4 regions of the Massilia sp. PWRC2 genome follow, and region 3 is predicted to be linked to each of the others. Evidence: predicted binding sites of a transcription regulator. Region 3 holds the regulator's gene; each other region holds the start of a gene.
What was found. The regulator sigma-54, encoded in region 3, starts transcription at its own class of promoters, with help from an activator protein. The targets are predictions, from matches to a motif close to TGGCANGNAANCTGCTTT.
Positions count from the first base shown of each region.

Region 1: ACP7BZ_RS06785 (PEP-CTERM sorting domain-containing protein) is a predicted target of sigma-54. The motif match lies at 2,341-2,358, and genes of this name have one in related genera.
Region 2: ACP7BZ_RS01785 (PEP-CTERM sorting domain-containing protein) is a predicted target of sigma-54. The motif match lies at 2,344-2,361, and genes of this name have one in related genera.
Region 4: ACP7BZ_RS15855 (flavin monoamine oxidase family protein) is a predicted target of sigma-54. The motif match lies at 2,349-2,366, and genes of this name have one in related genera.

Region 1 covers NZ_JAFCUW010000002.1:435,543-439,187, forward strand. The annotation lists gene ACP7BZ_RS06770 (methyltransferase domain-containing protein) at 1-545, opposite strand, end outside; gene ACP7BZ_RS06775 (NADPH-dependent F420 reductase) at 1,045-1,770, opposite strand; gene ACP7BZ_RS06780 (hypothetical protein) at 2,016-2,141, shown strand; gene ACP7BZ_RS06785 (PEP-CTERM sorting domain-containing protein) at 2,392-3,051, shown strand; gene ACP7BZ_RS06790 (alpha/beta hydrolase) at 3,267-3,645, opposite strand, start outside.
Region 2 covers NZ_JAFCUW010000001.1:390,772-394,416, forward strand. The annotation lists gene prsT (XrtA/PEP-CTERM system TPR-repeat protein PrsT) at 1-2,096, opposite strand, end outside; gene ACP7BZ_RS01785 (PEP-CTERM sorting domain-containing protein) at 2,393-3,217, shown strand; gene ACP7BZ_RS01790 (PAS domain S-box protein) at 3,531-3,645, shown strand, end outside.
Region 3 covers NZ_JAFCUW010000009.1:158,294-161,938, reverse strand. The annotation lists gene lptA (lipopolysaccharide transport periplasmic protein LptA) at 1-590, shown strand, start outside; gene lptB (LPS export ABC transporter ATP-binding protein) at 587-1,345, shown strand; gene ACP7BZ_RS17810 (RNA polymerase factor sigma-54) at 1,366-2,856, shown strand; gene hpf (ribosome hibernation-promoting factor, HPF/YfiA family) at 2,936-3,292, shown strand; gene ACP7BZ_RS17800 (enoyl-CoA hydratase/isomerase family protein) at 3,399-3,645, shown strand, end outside.
Region 4 covers NZ_JAFCUW010000008.1:31,918-35,562, reverse strand. The annotation lists gene ACP7BZ_RS15865 (TonB-dependent receptor plug domain-containing protein) at 1-1,311, opposite strand, end outside; gene ACP7BZ_RS15860 (RidA family protein) at 1,466-1,993, opposite strand; gene ACP7BZ_RS15855 (flavin monoamine oxidase family protein) at 2,431-3,645, shown strand, end outside.

The DNA.
Region 1 (3,645 bases), on a different contig from region 3:
AGCCGGTCGGCGCTATTGTGGGTGTGCACGATGCGCAGACCAAATTGCTGCGCCATGCCCACCAGTTCCGGCAGCGACACCGCGAACATGCCCCGTTCCGCATCGGCCGTCCCGAGCCGCAGGCTGATGGCAATGCGTCCCTTCGGCGCCAGCAAGGTCGCCAGTTTGCGCAAGGCGCGGTGGCGCTGCCCGGGGGGAATGTGCATCCACACGGCCGACAGCAAGATCAGATCGAAGCTCAGGCCAAGGCGGCCTACTTGTGCCAGGTCCGGCAGACAGTCCGCTACCCAGTGAATGCGACTGCAGGGGTGGAGCACGCGCGCGTGGGCCAGCATGGCGGCGGACGGCTCGACCGCCACCACCTCGTAGCCGCGATCGGCCAGCCACGCAGCGTCGCGCCCGGAACCGGCGCCGACGTCGAGGATGGTGGCGCCGGCTGGCGGCAGTAAGTCGAGCAGGCTGTCGTGGACGGCTTCGAACGCGAGCGACTCGTACTGCTCCACCAGGCGGGCTGCGTGCTGGTCGTAGTGGGGGAGGGAGGCCATCGACGGCGGCTTGCACTGTTGATTAAAAGCCTATTGTATTCCAGAACTGTTCAATAACTTAATTGTGCAAGTCGGGTCATGGTTGTATCGGTGCGGGGGGGAGGCATTCGAATTTTTCTGTAGCGCGTGCAAATTGTCGCGCTGAGTTTCGACGCATGGCGGACGCGCTGCTTCGCCTGTATGGTTTGGTCGGCTACCAGAAGCAATGGGGCAGGATGGCTTTCCGGTGGCCGAGCTCGACCGATAGAAAGACTCCGGCACGTGCCTTGCAGTTCACTGCAGTGGACTGAAAATGCTGCAGAACACGGACCGAGGCTCTGCGCTGCCCCGTCAATTGGCAGCTTTCTTGCTCCAGGCACGTTGCCGGGGCGGAGAAAGCCGGGGCAGCAGGTCCCATCAACATTCATCGGCGCGGCACTGTGAGCAGACCGGCGGGTGCGTGTTTGTCAGGGCCGCTACCGGCTGCCTCCGCCCGCTAGTCGCACCTTGTGGCCGTGTGCTATTCCAGCTTGTTGCCTTGGGCAGCCATCGCCTGTTCCTGCTTGGCGTGGTTGGCCAGGTACTCGGCATGTTGCGCTTGGCTGCGGCGGGGGCCGAGACTGGCGAAATGCGCGCGCAGTTCGTCGGCAGGCAGGTCGGCACCGTAGCAGGGGGTGCCGGGTTGCTGGCGCCACGACTCGTGCAGGCTGCCGTCGTCCACCGCGTCAAAGCCCAGTTCTTCGACCAGCGCCATCACTTTGCGCTTGGCCGCGGCGTCGTCGCTGGCCACCGGCAGGGAGATGCGACCAGGTGTGCCAGCAGGCAGGCCCTTGTTCTGCAGGTGGTCAGCGTAGATATTGTTAAATACCTTGACCAGCGGGCGGCCCAGGTGCTGCTGCACCCACTCGCTTTCCGTGAGGTCGCCCGTTTCCAGTTCCGGCATATGACCGTCGCGCAAGATCGGGTAGTAGTTGCTCGTGTCGATGACCGGCACCTCGGCCGCCACGCCCGTGAACAGGTCTTTTGGCAGGTCGGGGATGTTTTTGAGCGGAATGGTGACGACGATGATGTCGCCGTGGCGCGCCGCTTCCTGGGCCGTCACCGGCTTGGCACCGGTTTTTTGGGCGATCTCTTTGAGCGTTTCAGGCCCGCGCGAGTTGGCGATATAGACCGAGTGACCGAGACTGACGAGCCGCACGGCGAGGGCACTGCCGATATGGCCGGCGCCGATGATTCCAATGTTCATGGTGTCCTTCAATGTAAGAGGTGGGTGTTGCAAGGGGGGGGCTGGCGCACTCGTTCAATGGCGACGATGAACTGCTTTTTCAGGCAGCCACGCAGCGTATTTCACGACGGGCAACATCTGTTCATGCAGCGAGGTCGCGTGGCTGAAATTCATACTACACCCAAAGGTGCGCAGTTTCCGGCACGGCTCAACGGTGCGGCATACCGGTATCTGGGCCCGCATTCCTCACTACCGCACCATCTCAGGTGTTGCTCAACCTTGAACAGCGCACAAGCGATGCGCTGCAAGGGACCAGCAATGCGGGCCAGCGCTGCGCCTGGCTCTCGCCGGGCACGATGGCGGTCGGCTTTGCCGTGCGGGCGGCGACCTGACCATGCGCATCGTTGCCGACAGCGACGACGTAGTGAGCGAGCCTTCGCGTGGCCGCGCTGCGGTGGGACTTTTTGCACGTCCAGCGCTCCTGGTCAGCCGCCAGCTTCGTAAAATCAGACTGTCGAATAATTTTACACACGCGTAATTGAGATTGACTTAAAAACCCTAAGTTGATGATTTGTAAGTTAAATTTATTTGTGGCACTAATATTGCTTACAGGTGCAGCATCAACCTACAACAGGAAGTCTCATGAAACTCTTCAATGCCTTCGTCATCGCAGCAGCCCTGGGCCTGGCCGCGCAAGCCGGTGCAAGCACCATCGACAGCAGCAGCTATAGCCTGACCAGCCTCACCGGCACGTTCGCGCTGGGCCGGACCGACTGGAACGCAGTCGGCGAATTTGGTAGCCTGAATAACACCACGCAGCTCGCTCAGGTGCAAACCCTGCTGTCGGACGGATACACGCCGATGACCTCTAGTCAGACCGGTTACAACGGCCTTTACAGCGGCTATCCGTCCAATGCCAACACGATAGAATTCGCATTCAACGGCGGTGCCGACTACCTGCTCAATTCCTTGACGTTCCTGGCGTCGCGTTCGTATTCGAGCACGACCAGCGTGGTACTGGAGTATGCGCTCAACGGTGGTGCATGGCAGACCGCGGCCAGCACGACGACTGGCGCGCTGGGCATCACGACCGGCGCGGCGAATAACTACCTGCTCAACTTCGGCGGCGTCACGGCCGACGCATTCCGCCTGTCGCTTAACGGCAGCCAGATTTCATTCCATGAAATCAGCGTGGACGGGACCACGGCAGTTCCCGAACCAGGCAGCGTGGCCCTGTTGGGTCTGGGCCTGATGGGCGCACTCGTCGCCAGACGCAAGTCGAAGCCGGCCAGTCAGGCATAAGCGCCGGACGCCTGCTGGAGGAAAGCCCGCCGCGCGCGGGCTTTTTTGCTCATGAGTGCCATGCCCAGGCGCGCACCGGCTACAAACACTGGGCTGGCGGCGCCGGTGCACGAAACAATCCCCCAGCCAGCTTGCACATCCCCACATGCCGCGCTTGCTTGCCCGGACGGTGTCGATCGGCGCCGGTCATCCGAGCTGGTCTGCCATGTGCGCGCTTATTTGGTAAACGCCCTGATCAAGCCATCGGCCGCAAACTGTTCTGCCTCTTTCGCTTTTGGCACGACAGCGCCCATGCCGAAGAACTCGTGGGTAACGCCGCTGTAGAGTCTGTAGTCGACCTTCACCCCAGCCTGTTTTAGTGCGTCGGCGTAGGCTTTGCCTTCCGACAGGAGTGGATCGATCTCGGCGGCGACGATGGTCGCTGCTGGCAAGCCTTTCAGGTCAGCATTCTTCAGCGGCAGCGCCATCGCGCTCGTCGGATCGGCGCCGTAGTGCTTGAAGAACCATGCCATCATCGGTTTGCTGAGCGGTTTGGCGGCGACGTTCTGCACGTAGGAGGGCCGCGTCATGTCGTTGTCGACCACCGGGTAGACC
Region 2 (3,645 bases), on a different contig from region 3:
TGGTAGCCGGCCGCCGACTCCGGGTGGGCGCGAATGATGCGGGTGGCTTGCTGCAGGGCCAGGTCGTGCCAGCCCTTGCGCACATACAGTTCGATCAGGGCCAGCTGGGCGGCCGGAAAATCGGGCTGGATCGCCAGCGCCGCCTTGAACACTTCCTCGGCGGCTGCATCCTTTTTTGTCACCATCAGCAGCGAACCGAGTTGCATCTGCGCCTGCGCCGAGCGCGGCAGCGCCACCGTCAGCTTGCGATACGAATCGGTGGCGCCAGCCAGATCGCCATTGGCCAGCTGCGCCTTGCCCATCAAGTCGAGCAGATCCGGTTCATCGGGGTGGGCCACTTTCAGTTGCAGGGCAATATCGAGCGCCTTCTGGGTCTGTTTGAGCTTGAGGTACTGGGTGATCAGGTTCACCGCCGGCGCCGTTGCGGTCGGATCGACAGCGACCGCCTTGACGAGCCAGCCGGTGGTATCAGCATCGCGGCCGGCGGCGTCGGCCAGTGCGGCCAGCGCCGTCATCGCCTCGACACTGGCGGGATGGCTGGTGACGAACGCTTTCAGGCGCGCCTCGGCTGCTTCGGCCTTGCCGGCCGCCAGATCGAGCTGCGCCAGGTCGGCCAGCGCCGGGAAAAAATCGGCTTGTTTTTGCAGCGCCTGCTCGAAGGTGGCGCGGGCGCGCACGCCATCGTTCAAGCCCTGATACGCCTTGCCTTTCAATTCCAGCACCACCGGATTGCCCGCCTGCTGCTGTTCGAGCGCGCTGGCCGCTTGCAATGCGCCTTGGTAGTTCTGCAAGTTCAGCTCAGCCTGGACCAGCGCAATGCCAGCCTTCGGCGACTTGCTGTCGAGCTGGGTCGCCAGTTGCAGATCGGTGATCGCGGCGTTGGCATCGCCCTTGCCCAGCTTGCTCATCGCCAGCGAGACGCGCAGGTTGGCTGCCTTCGGGTCGAGCGCGCTGGCACGTTCAAAATAATGGCCGGCCTGATCGTAATCGGCCGCCTGCATGTAGGACTCGCCCGCCAGCGCCAGCAATTGCACGTCCCTGGCGCCGTCATTCAAGGCGGGCCGCAGCACCGCCAGGGCGCCCGGTGAATCACCCCGCTTGAGCAGCGACTGCGCCAGCATCTTGCGGGCGTAGGCGTTGTCCGGATGCTTTTCCATATAGTGCCGCAAATGTTGTTCGGCCTGGTGCAAGGAGCCCAGGTTGAGGGCGATGGCGCCCGCCAGCAGCAGGCTGGGCATGTGTTCCGGCGCCACCCGCAAGACCGTGCGGATGGCATCCTGGGCTTCGACGTTCTTGCCTATCGAAAAGTCGAGCAAGGCCTGGCTATACGCCACCAGCAAACTTCCGGGCGCGATCAGCCGCGCCGCCTTCAGTTCGGCAGCCGCCGCCGGATAGTCGCCGATGCCGATATCGAGATAGGCGCGCTCGACATTGGCGGTGCGGTGAAACGGATTGATGGTCAACACTTTGCCGTACGCGGCCAGCGCTTCCTTGGTCTTGTTTTCGGCGCGGTATAAATCACCGCGGAACATCAGCGCCTCGGTGCTGTTGGCTTGGGCGGCGATGGCATCGGTGGCAAAGCCGTTGGCAGCGGCCAGGTCACGGTCGAGAAAGGCCAGCCGGCCCAGGCCAATCAAGGCATTGACATAACGGGGCCGGGTTTCGAGGGCAAACTGGTAGAGCTGACGGGCGTCGTCGGCACGGTTCAAGGCGAGGTAAGCGTCGGCGCGCAGGCACAGCAATTCCGGATCTTTCGAACCGACATTGCGCTGGGTTTCGTCCAGAGATTGCTGAAATTTCCCCTGCAAATTTAAAGCCCGTCCCAGTACCGGCAAGGTTTGATCGACCGCCTCGCTGGCAGCGATCGCCAGCCGCACCTCTTTTTCAGCACTGACCGGATCGCCCTGATCGAGATACACGCGCGCCAGCAGCAGGCGAAATTCGCCGTCCTGGGGAGCGCGTTCGAGCGAATTTTTCAGCACGATCACGGCCGCGTTCAAATCGCCCTTGGCTTGAAAAGCGAGCGCCTTGGCACGTACCGCTTCGTGTGAGTCGGGACCGCAGCCGGCCATCAGCAAGGCGCTGCTGAGCGCCATGCAAATCAATGCTGGTCGAAAACTTTTGTGATCCAAATACAACATATTGATCCTTCGCGTGTCGGCCCCACAGCTGCGGGATAGGCATATGTTGTCATAGTTAAAGTTGCTCTGCAATAATTTGTTCTGACGCTATTCCATAGCAATACGCCCAACGTCGCCAGGTTTGTCGGTAATTCTTACAGCAACGATGACTTTTAAAGTGGCAATTTTCGTAAACGTTTGATTTTAAAGATTAGTTTATTGGTGGCATGTTTCATGCTATAAAGATCATAATAAAAAACACAGGACCTGAAATGAGCACATTCCAAAAATTCGCCGTCGCCGCACTTGCCGCCTTCGTATTCGGCAACGTCCAGGCGGGCACCATCAGCGACGGCTACAACGGCGCCACCGGCTCCGGCGACAGTCTTGGCGGCAGCACCTACGATATCCAGAGTGCCACCATCACCCGGGTTGGCAATGTACTCAAGATCGCCATCACCACCGGCTACGCCGGCAAGGCGGGCTCGGCAAGCGTGAATGGCGTTACGCTGGGCTATGGCGACCTGTTTCTGTCGAATGCATGGAACCCCGCCGGCACGGCGGCGGACCGTTACGCCACCGACAATCTGGCCAACAGCGGCACCCTCTGGAAATACGGCCTGAACATCGATAGCAATACGACCCGCACCACCGGCGGGGACATTAAAAACGCCGTGGTCTCGCTGTACCAACTGAACGCGCCAGCCGGCAAGACCAAGGCCAGCGATATCAACGCCGCCAACGTGCGCACCACCGACCAGTTGCTGGGCGCCGCCACCAACGTCTACCGTAATGGCCAGATCGATGTCGTCAATACCGGCGCAGCGATCGGCAAGGCAGCCGCGGGCGCCACGGCGGCCACCGATACCAACAAGAATGGCACGCTCAATGTCGGTGGCGGCCTGGTCACCTTCGAGATCGACATCACCGGCACCGACATGATGAACTGGACTTCGTTTGCCATGCACTGGGGTGAGACTTGCCAGAACGACGTTATCGAAGGGGTCACCGGCGTCGTACCCGAGCCAGGCAGCATTGCCCTGCTCGGCCTGGGTCTGGTCGGCCTGATCGCAGCGCGCCGTCGCCACACGGCCTGACCGCCACGGCGGCGCCTGCGCCGCCGGCCTTTTACCAGTGAGTTCGCCGAAACGCCCGCCATGGCGGAAATGCAGTTCGGTCAACGGACAACTGGGATCGAGTTCACTTGGCGCCAGTCCCCCCTTCTGCAAGCGCCAACAGCAGGGGCACTGGTCAGGCCGCGCTTGGCACTGCCCGGTGCTGTCCCATTTGTAGCTGAACACCATTACTGCCACGCCGGGCGTTTTGCCGTGGTGAACCAACACGCCAAACACCACGAGCGACCCGGCGGCGGCGTGCAAGCAGGCGCCGCTTTCTTTCGGCACTCCCGGAATGGCTGCGCATCGCAGGCGAGCGCCGCGGCGCACGGGCTGCTCCGACGCGGTGACTGCGGTGCGTGCGAATGGGGTGGAGTTTCCCGCCAAAGTATCGATTTCCCATTTTAATC
Region 3 (3,645 bases):
CTGTTGCCGTCACCGTCACCGTCGGCGGTGCCGCCCGTGCCGAACGCGCCGACTCGTCCAAGCAGACCATCGTCGATGCCGCCTCCATCACCATCAACGATGTGACGCAGACGCGCACCCTGGTGGGCAATGTCGAACTGCAGCGCGGCACCCTGTTGATGAAGGCCGGTCGCGCCATCATCAAGAGCGACCCGGAAGGCTACGTCTACGCCACCTTTTATGCCGATCCGGGCAGCCTGGCCACCTTCCGCCAGAAGCGCGACGGCGGCGATATCTGGGATGAGGGCGAGGCCGAGCGCATCGAATACGACAACAAGCTGGAAATCGTCAAACTGTTTTCAAAGGCGAAGATCACCACCGTCGAAAACAAGCGCAAGACCCAGGAAGTGCAGGGGCCTTATCTGTCCTACGACAGCCGCAAGGAAGTCTATGCGGTCGAGAACGATGTCAGCGGCACCACCAAGGCCGATGGTGGCCGCGTACGGATGGTGATCGAGCCGAAGCTGCCGCCGGCGCCAGGCGCAGCGCCGGCACCAGCACCTGCATCAGCACCAGCGCCAGGCGTTCCCGCAGCGGCGAAAAAGCCATGATCGAAGCGAAATCGTGTGGCAGCACGCTGATCGTGCGCGGCCTGCAAAAAAGCTATGGCAAGCGGCTGGTGGTGCGCGACGTCTCGCTGCAGGTCGAGTGCGGCGAAGTGGTCGGTTTGCTGGGGCCGAATGGCGCCGGTAAAACCACCTCGTTCTACATGATCGTCGGGCTGGTGCCGTCGGACGCCGGCACCATCGACATCAGCGGCGTCGACATCTCGCGCCTGCCGATCCACCGCCGCGCTGCCCTCGGCCTGTCGTATCTGCCGCAGGAAGCGTCGGTGTTTCGCAAGCTGACGGTGGAAGAGAATATCCGCGCCGTGCTCGAGCTGCAAAAAGTCGACGGCAAGGCCTTGACCAAAGCGCAGATCACCGAGCGGCTCGACAGCCTGCTGGCAGATCTGCAGATCGACAAGCTGCGCGACAACCAGGCTTTGTCGCTGTCGGGCGGTGAGCGCCGGCGGGTGGAAATCGCCCGGGCGCTGGCCACCAACCCGCGCTTCGTGCTGCTCGATGAACCATTCGCCGGGGTCGATCCGATCGCCGTCATCGAGATCCAGCGCATCGTGCGCTTTTTGAAAGAGCGCGGTATTGGCGTCCTCATTACCGACCACAATGTGCGCGAGACGCTGGGTATCTGCGACCGTGCTTACATCATCAACCAGGGCGCCGTGCTCGCTTCGGGCAGCCCTGACGACATCATCGCCGACGAGTCGGTGCGGCGCGTGTACCTGGGCGAACACTTCCGCATGTAAGCATCCGTCAAAAGCGAGCCATGAAACAGTCACTTCAACTACGTACCTCGCAACACCTGGCGCTCACGCCGCAGCTGCAGCAGTCGATCCGCCTGCTGCAACTGTCGACCCTCGAGCTGCACCAGGAACTCGAGCATCTGTTGTCCGACAATCCCCTGCTCGAGCGCCTCGACGATCCGCTCGACCACTCGGTGCGCCTGCTCGCCGACGGCGCCGTCGGCGCCAGCGGCAATGCCGAAGCACCTGAAGTGGGCAACCAGGATGCACCGCCCAACGCCGATGCACCGGCGGCCGACGCCGACAGTGGCGAAGCGGTCGACATGGGTGGCGAGAGCACCCAGGACACCAGCGCCGACAGCGAAGACTGGAGCGAAGCGTCGCGCAACAAGTCGCCCGACGACGAGGAATCGCGCCCGCAGATCGAAGCGACCGCCACCACCCTGCGCGAGCACCTGTCCGAACAGATGCGCCTGGCGATGCTGGAACTGCGCGACCGCGCGCTGGTCGAACTGATGATCGATGCCCTCGACGACAATGGCTATCTGACCGAGTCGCTCGAAGAGATACTGGAGCGCATGCCGGCCGAGCTGGAGATCGATGCGGACGAACTGAAAACCGCGCTCTCGCTGCTGCAAAGTTTTGATCCCGCCGGGGTGGGCGCGAGGAATGCCGGCGAGTGCCTGGCGCTGCAGATTCGCCGCATGCCGGCAATCGCCATGGTGACGCGCCGCATGGCGCTCGAGATCGTCTGCAAGCACTTGACCTGGTTCGCCCAGCGCGAATTTAACAAGCTCAAAAAAGCGCTCGCTTGCGATGACGAAGATTTGCGCGAGGCGCAAGTGGTGATCCGCCAGTGCAACCCCCATCCGGGCGCCGGTTTCGGCGCCGGCACCTCCGATTACGTGGTGCCCGACGTCATCGTGCGCAAGGCGCGCGGCGGCTGGACCGTCAGCCTGAACAATGACGTCATGCCGCGCCTGCGGGTCAACAATATGTACGCCAGCCTGCTCAAGCAGGGCAAGGGCGAGGGCCAGATGGGCGCCCAGTTGCAGGAAGCAAAGTGGCTAATCAAAAATATGCGGCAGCGTTTCGACACCATCTTGCGGGTCGCCGAAGCAATTGTGGAGCGGCAACGTAACTTTTTTTCGCACGGCGCGGTCGCCATGCGTCCCCTTGTGCTGCGTGAAATTGCTGATACACTGGGCCTACACGAGAGCACTATCTCCCGGGTAACCACTCAAAAATACATGCTGACCCCGCATGGAATGTTTGAGTTGAAATATTTCTTTGGCAGCCACGTGGCGACCGACGCCGGCGGCGAAGCATCGTCGACAGCGATCCGGGCACTCATCGTGCAATTGACAGGAGCGGAAGACCCGAAGAATCCACTTTCAGACAGCAAGATCGCAGACATGCTGGGGGAACAAGGTATGGTCATAGCGCGCCGCACGGTGGCCAAATACCGTGAAGCGCTGAAAATCCCGCCCGTCGCTCTTCGCAAGAATCTGTAGATCGTTTTTTCAGTGTTCCTCTGCGTCCCGCTTTATGCGGTTTGCATGAACAGGAAGCGACATCATCAAAGGAGTGTGTATGAATCTCACAATCAGCGGACATCATCTTGAAGTGACCCCAGCCATCCGTGAATACGTACAGAGCAAACTGGAACGCGTCCGGCGCCATTTTGATCAAGTGATCGACATTGCCGTCATCCTCACCGTCGACAATCTGACTGAAAAAGAAAAACGGCAAAAAGCCGAAATCAACCTCCGACTTCCGGGCAAGACCATCAACGTTAACGCCCTGTCGCACGACCTGTATGCCGCCATCGACGGCTTGATCGACAAGCTCGATCGCCAGGTCATGAAATACAAAACCCAGGTCCAGGACCACGATCACCAGGCCATCAAGCACCTGTCCGAAGAAGAACTGCCGGCCGCTGCTGCCTGAGTCACCAGGTCCCCTAATATGGATGAGGGCGCCCGCGGGCGCCCTTGTCACGTCGGGCGTGCCGGCGTCGCTGCTAGAATAGGTGTTTTCCCCTCTCTCTGCCGCCATGACCGACTTCGTCAAGACCCGCATCGCCAACCGCACCGCCATCATCACGCTCGACCGTCCGCGCACCCTCAATTCGCTGTCGCTGGAAATGATCCGCGCGCTCACCGACGTGCTGCTGGCGTGGCAGGATGACGATGCCATCGACGCCGTGGTACTGCGCAGCAGCACCGACAAGGCCCTGTGCGCGGGCGGCGACATCCGCTATTTTTACGACGTCGGCACGCTGCCGACCACCGGTGGCAGCG
Region 4 (3,645 bases), on a different contig from region 3:
GGTCCACTGGGTGGCGGTGAAATCACCGGCATGAAAATCGAAGGGCGTCGAACCGGTATCGTTGAACAGCGAGATATTGCCGGAGTTGACCACGCCCATCTCGGCCTTGTCCTTGCCGTAGGTGGTCGACAAATCCCAGTTCCACTCGCCGGCGGTGCCCTTGATGCCGGTCGAGACACCGTAGTCGGTCTCCTCCATTTTCATCTGCGGCGAAAAGCCCAGCGGATAGATTTTTGGCAGGCGGTTCGGCGTGCGGTAATTCTCGAAGGCGTTGGCGGTTTTTTTGCCGTAGGTGGCATTCGCATACAGCTCGGTGCCGTTACCGAGGTCGACGCCGCTGTTGAGCGACAACAGCCCGATGTGGTAAGCGGCATCGCCGGCGATATGGTTCAGATACGGAAAGCCCGGCGCCAGCAGCAGGTTCGGCATCGACGCCTGGTTGGCGGCCGAGGCCACGCGCGGGTCGATCGAACTGCGGTCGCTGTGACCGTGGTACTTGCTCTCGGCGCTCAGGTTGATGAAGCTGCGCTCGCTGGGCTCGAGGCCCAGGTTGACCGAGACGTCGCCGGTCTTGCCGCCTTCGTCAAAATAACGTCCGCCGGTGGCGGTCAGGCTGCCGCCCTTGCTGTCTTTCTTGAGGATGATGTTGACGACGCCGGCGATGGCATCGGTGCCGTACTGGGCGGCGGCGCCATCTTGCAGCACTTCGATGTGGTCGATGGCAGCCACGGGAATGAAGTTCAGGTCGGTCGCGGCGCCTCCCTGGAACGGTCCGCCCAGCACCGCCAGGTTGGCGGTGGTGTGGCGGCGCTTACCGTTGATCAATACCAGGGTGTCGTTCGGCGACAGCCCGCGCAAGCGCGCCGACAGGGTCAGGTTGGCAGCGTCGCCGCCGAAGGCCTGGGCGGTGAACGAGGGCAGGTTTTGCGCCATCGCCTGGATCAGGTCGGGTTGGCCGGTGCGTTCGAGCGAGCCGGAGTCGAGCACCTGGATGGGCGAGGCGCTGTCGACCGCTTTCAGGCCACCGCGCCGGGTGCCGGTGACGATCACCGCTTCCATCGCCGGGGCGGCGGCAGTGGCGGGGGCCACGGCGGCGGCGGCCACGGCGTCCTCCACCGGCGTCGCCAGCGTCAGGCCCGCTTGCAAGAGCATGACGAGGGCAGCCGAGCCGCGCAGAATGTGTTTGCCACGGGTCCAGCCCTGGGTGGACTGGTTACCTTGTTTACCAAAGAGGCTGGCGATGTGGCTTGCCAGCAGGGTAGGCACAGGAACGGCGCGACGGCGGGCGGCGGGACGGGACAGAGGCAACATGGATACGGCTCCTTCGGTGGCGGTGGTGAACAGCAAGGTAAATGTCAGGACGAGCGCTGCCGCCACCTCGGATGCGGGTGTTGTGCGGTTCACAGGGTGTTGCGTCGGGGGTGCCTCCGTTGTCGCGGCCCGGACGCCATGGTCTTGCCAGGTCTTATTTGGCGGGCGCGGGCGCCTTCGCTGCAGTCATTTCAATTTCGACGAGGCCACCGGGCATCGGCAGCGCCGCCACTTGCAGCGCCGTGCGCACCGGCTTGTTCGGTTGCGTGCTGCTACCGAAAAACTGGCTGTAAGCCGCATTCAGGCCGGCAAAATCCATCTTGCCGCCCAGTTCAGGGTCGCCTGCCATGAAGACATTGACCTTGACCACGTCAGCGAGCGTCAAGCCTTCGGCAGCGAGCAGTTTTTCGCATTTTTTGAGGATGGAGATAACCTGGGTGGTGGTGTTGCCGTAGGCTTCGATGCTGCCTTTGGCGGCGGCGGGATTGGCGAGGTCCGCCAGGTTGCCGCTCAAGAACACCAGGCGGCTGCCGCTGGGCACCACGACGGTGGTGGAAATCGGCGCTTGCGAGGTGGCCGAACTGACGCGCTTGATGTCTTCGCCATGCGCCGTGACGGCCAGTGGCAGCACGGCGAGCAGGGCGGCAAGCTTGATGCGGGCAAACAGGGGGGAAGCGTGCATCGTTCAATCCTCTTTCAAAGTGACAGCGGCGGTAAGGTTACATCGGCCACCTGGGTGGCGCCATGTTGTAAGGACTGCAGCAAAATGTATGCCAGGCGTGACAGGGCATGCCTGCTGCCCGTTTCCACAGTGGCGCCTGCGGTGATCACCCCCTGCGCATCGGGCCAAAGCGTCAGCCTGGCCGCCATCGCGCCCGTGGCAGCTGGCTGTGCGCAGAACGCCCCTTGATGATGCGTTGCACCAAAATACACAAAATCCAATTTCGTGACGCACGCTTAAAGCACAGCACAGCGGGCGGTGCCCCCGCGCCGGGCGTGTGCTGCCTGTCAGAGGGCGTACGGCGGCATCAAAAACTGGGCATGGATCTTGCTGAACAGAACTGGGACGCGCCCTTGCGACGCACCGGCTTTTTCCTTCAACCTCATGCTCGGAACACCATGCCAAACACTGCTTTACCTTCCACCGACGCGGCCAGCGCGCCGACCCGCCGTGATTTCCTGGTCAAGGCGCTTGCGCTGGGCGGCACCGGCATGTTGCTGGCGACAATGAAAGCGTGGGGCATGGACAGCGCCTCGACTGCCAGCGCACCGCCGCCGCTGGTGGGCAGTGGCAAGGGCAAGACCGTCGTCATCCTCGGCGCCGGCATCGCCGGCATGACCGCCGCCTATGAGCTGGGCAAGCTCGGTTACACCATTAAACTGATCGAAGCGCGCGATGTTGCCGGTGGCCGCATCCAGACGGCGCGGCGCGGCAAGGTGCTGCAAGAACTCGGTGCCGAAAAGCAGGTATGCGACTTCGCCCCCGGCGAGTACATCAACCTGGGACCATGGCGCATCCCGTTCAATCATTACTCGACGCTGCACTACACCAGCGAGTTCGACGTCAAGCTCGAGCTGTTTAACAACGACAACGATGCCGCCTACGTCTACAACGAGCGGGTACAGGGACCGCTGAACCAGAAGCGCCTGCGCATGTTCGAAGTGAAGGCCGACTTGCGCGGCTATGTCGACGAACTGCTGGCCAAGTCGCTCAAGCGCGGCATGCTCGACCAGCAGGTGACGGCGGCCGACAAGGTGCTGCTGATCGATTACCTGGTCAATGAAGGCTATCTGTCGAAAAAGGAACTCGACTACAAGGGCACCGAAGGGCGCGGCTTCAAGGTCAATCCGGGCGCCGGCATTGAGCCCGGTGCTGGTGTGCCTTCCGACCCGCTGGGCTTTTCCGACCTGCTGCAATCGAAGCTGGGCTTGATGTACAAATCGGTCAGCACCTTCGTCCAGCAAAAGACCATGTTCGAGCCGGTTGGCGGCATGGACATGATCGCCCGCGCATTTGAAAAGCGGGTCGGCAAGACGATCAGCTACCACACCGAAGTGACCAAACTGGTCAATCTGGCCGATGGCGTCGCGGTGCACGTCCTCAACACCGTCAGCGGCAAGCGCGCCATCGTCAAGGGCGACTTTTGCCTGTGCACCATTCCCGTCTCTGTGCTGCGCGGCATCGACACCGATTTCTCCGCTGCCTTCAAGACGGCCATGCAGAGCGTCACCTATTCGCCCCTGTGCAAGATGGGGCTGCAGATGAAAGAGCGCTTCTGGGAAACGAAGCACGGCATTTACGGCGGCCATGTGTTTACCGACATCAAGGGCATC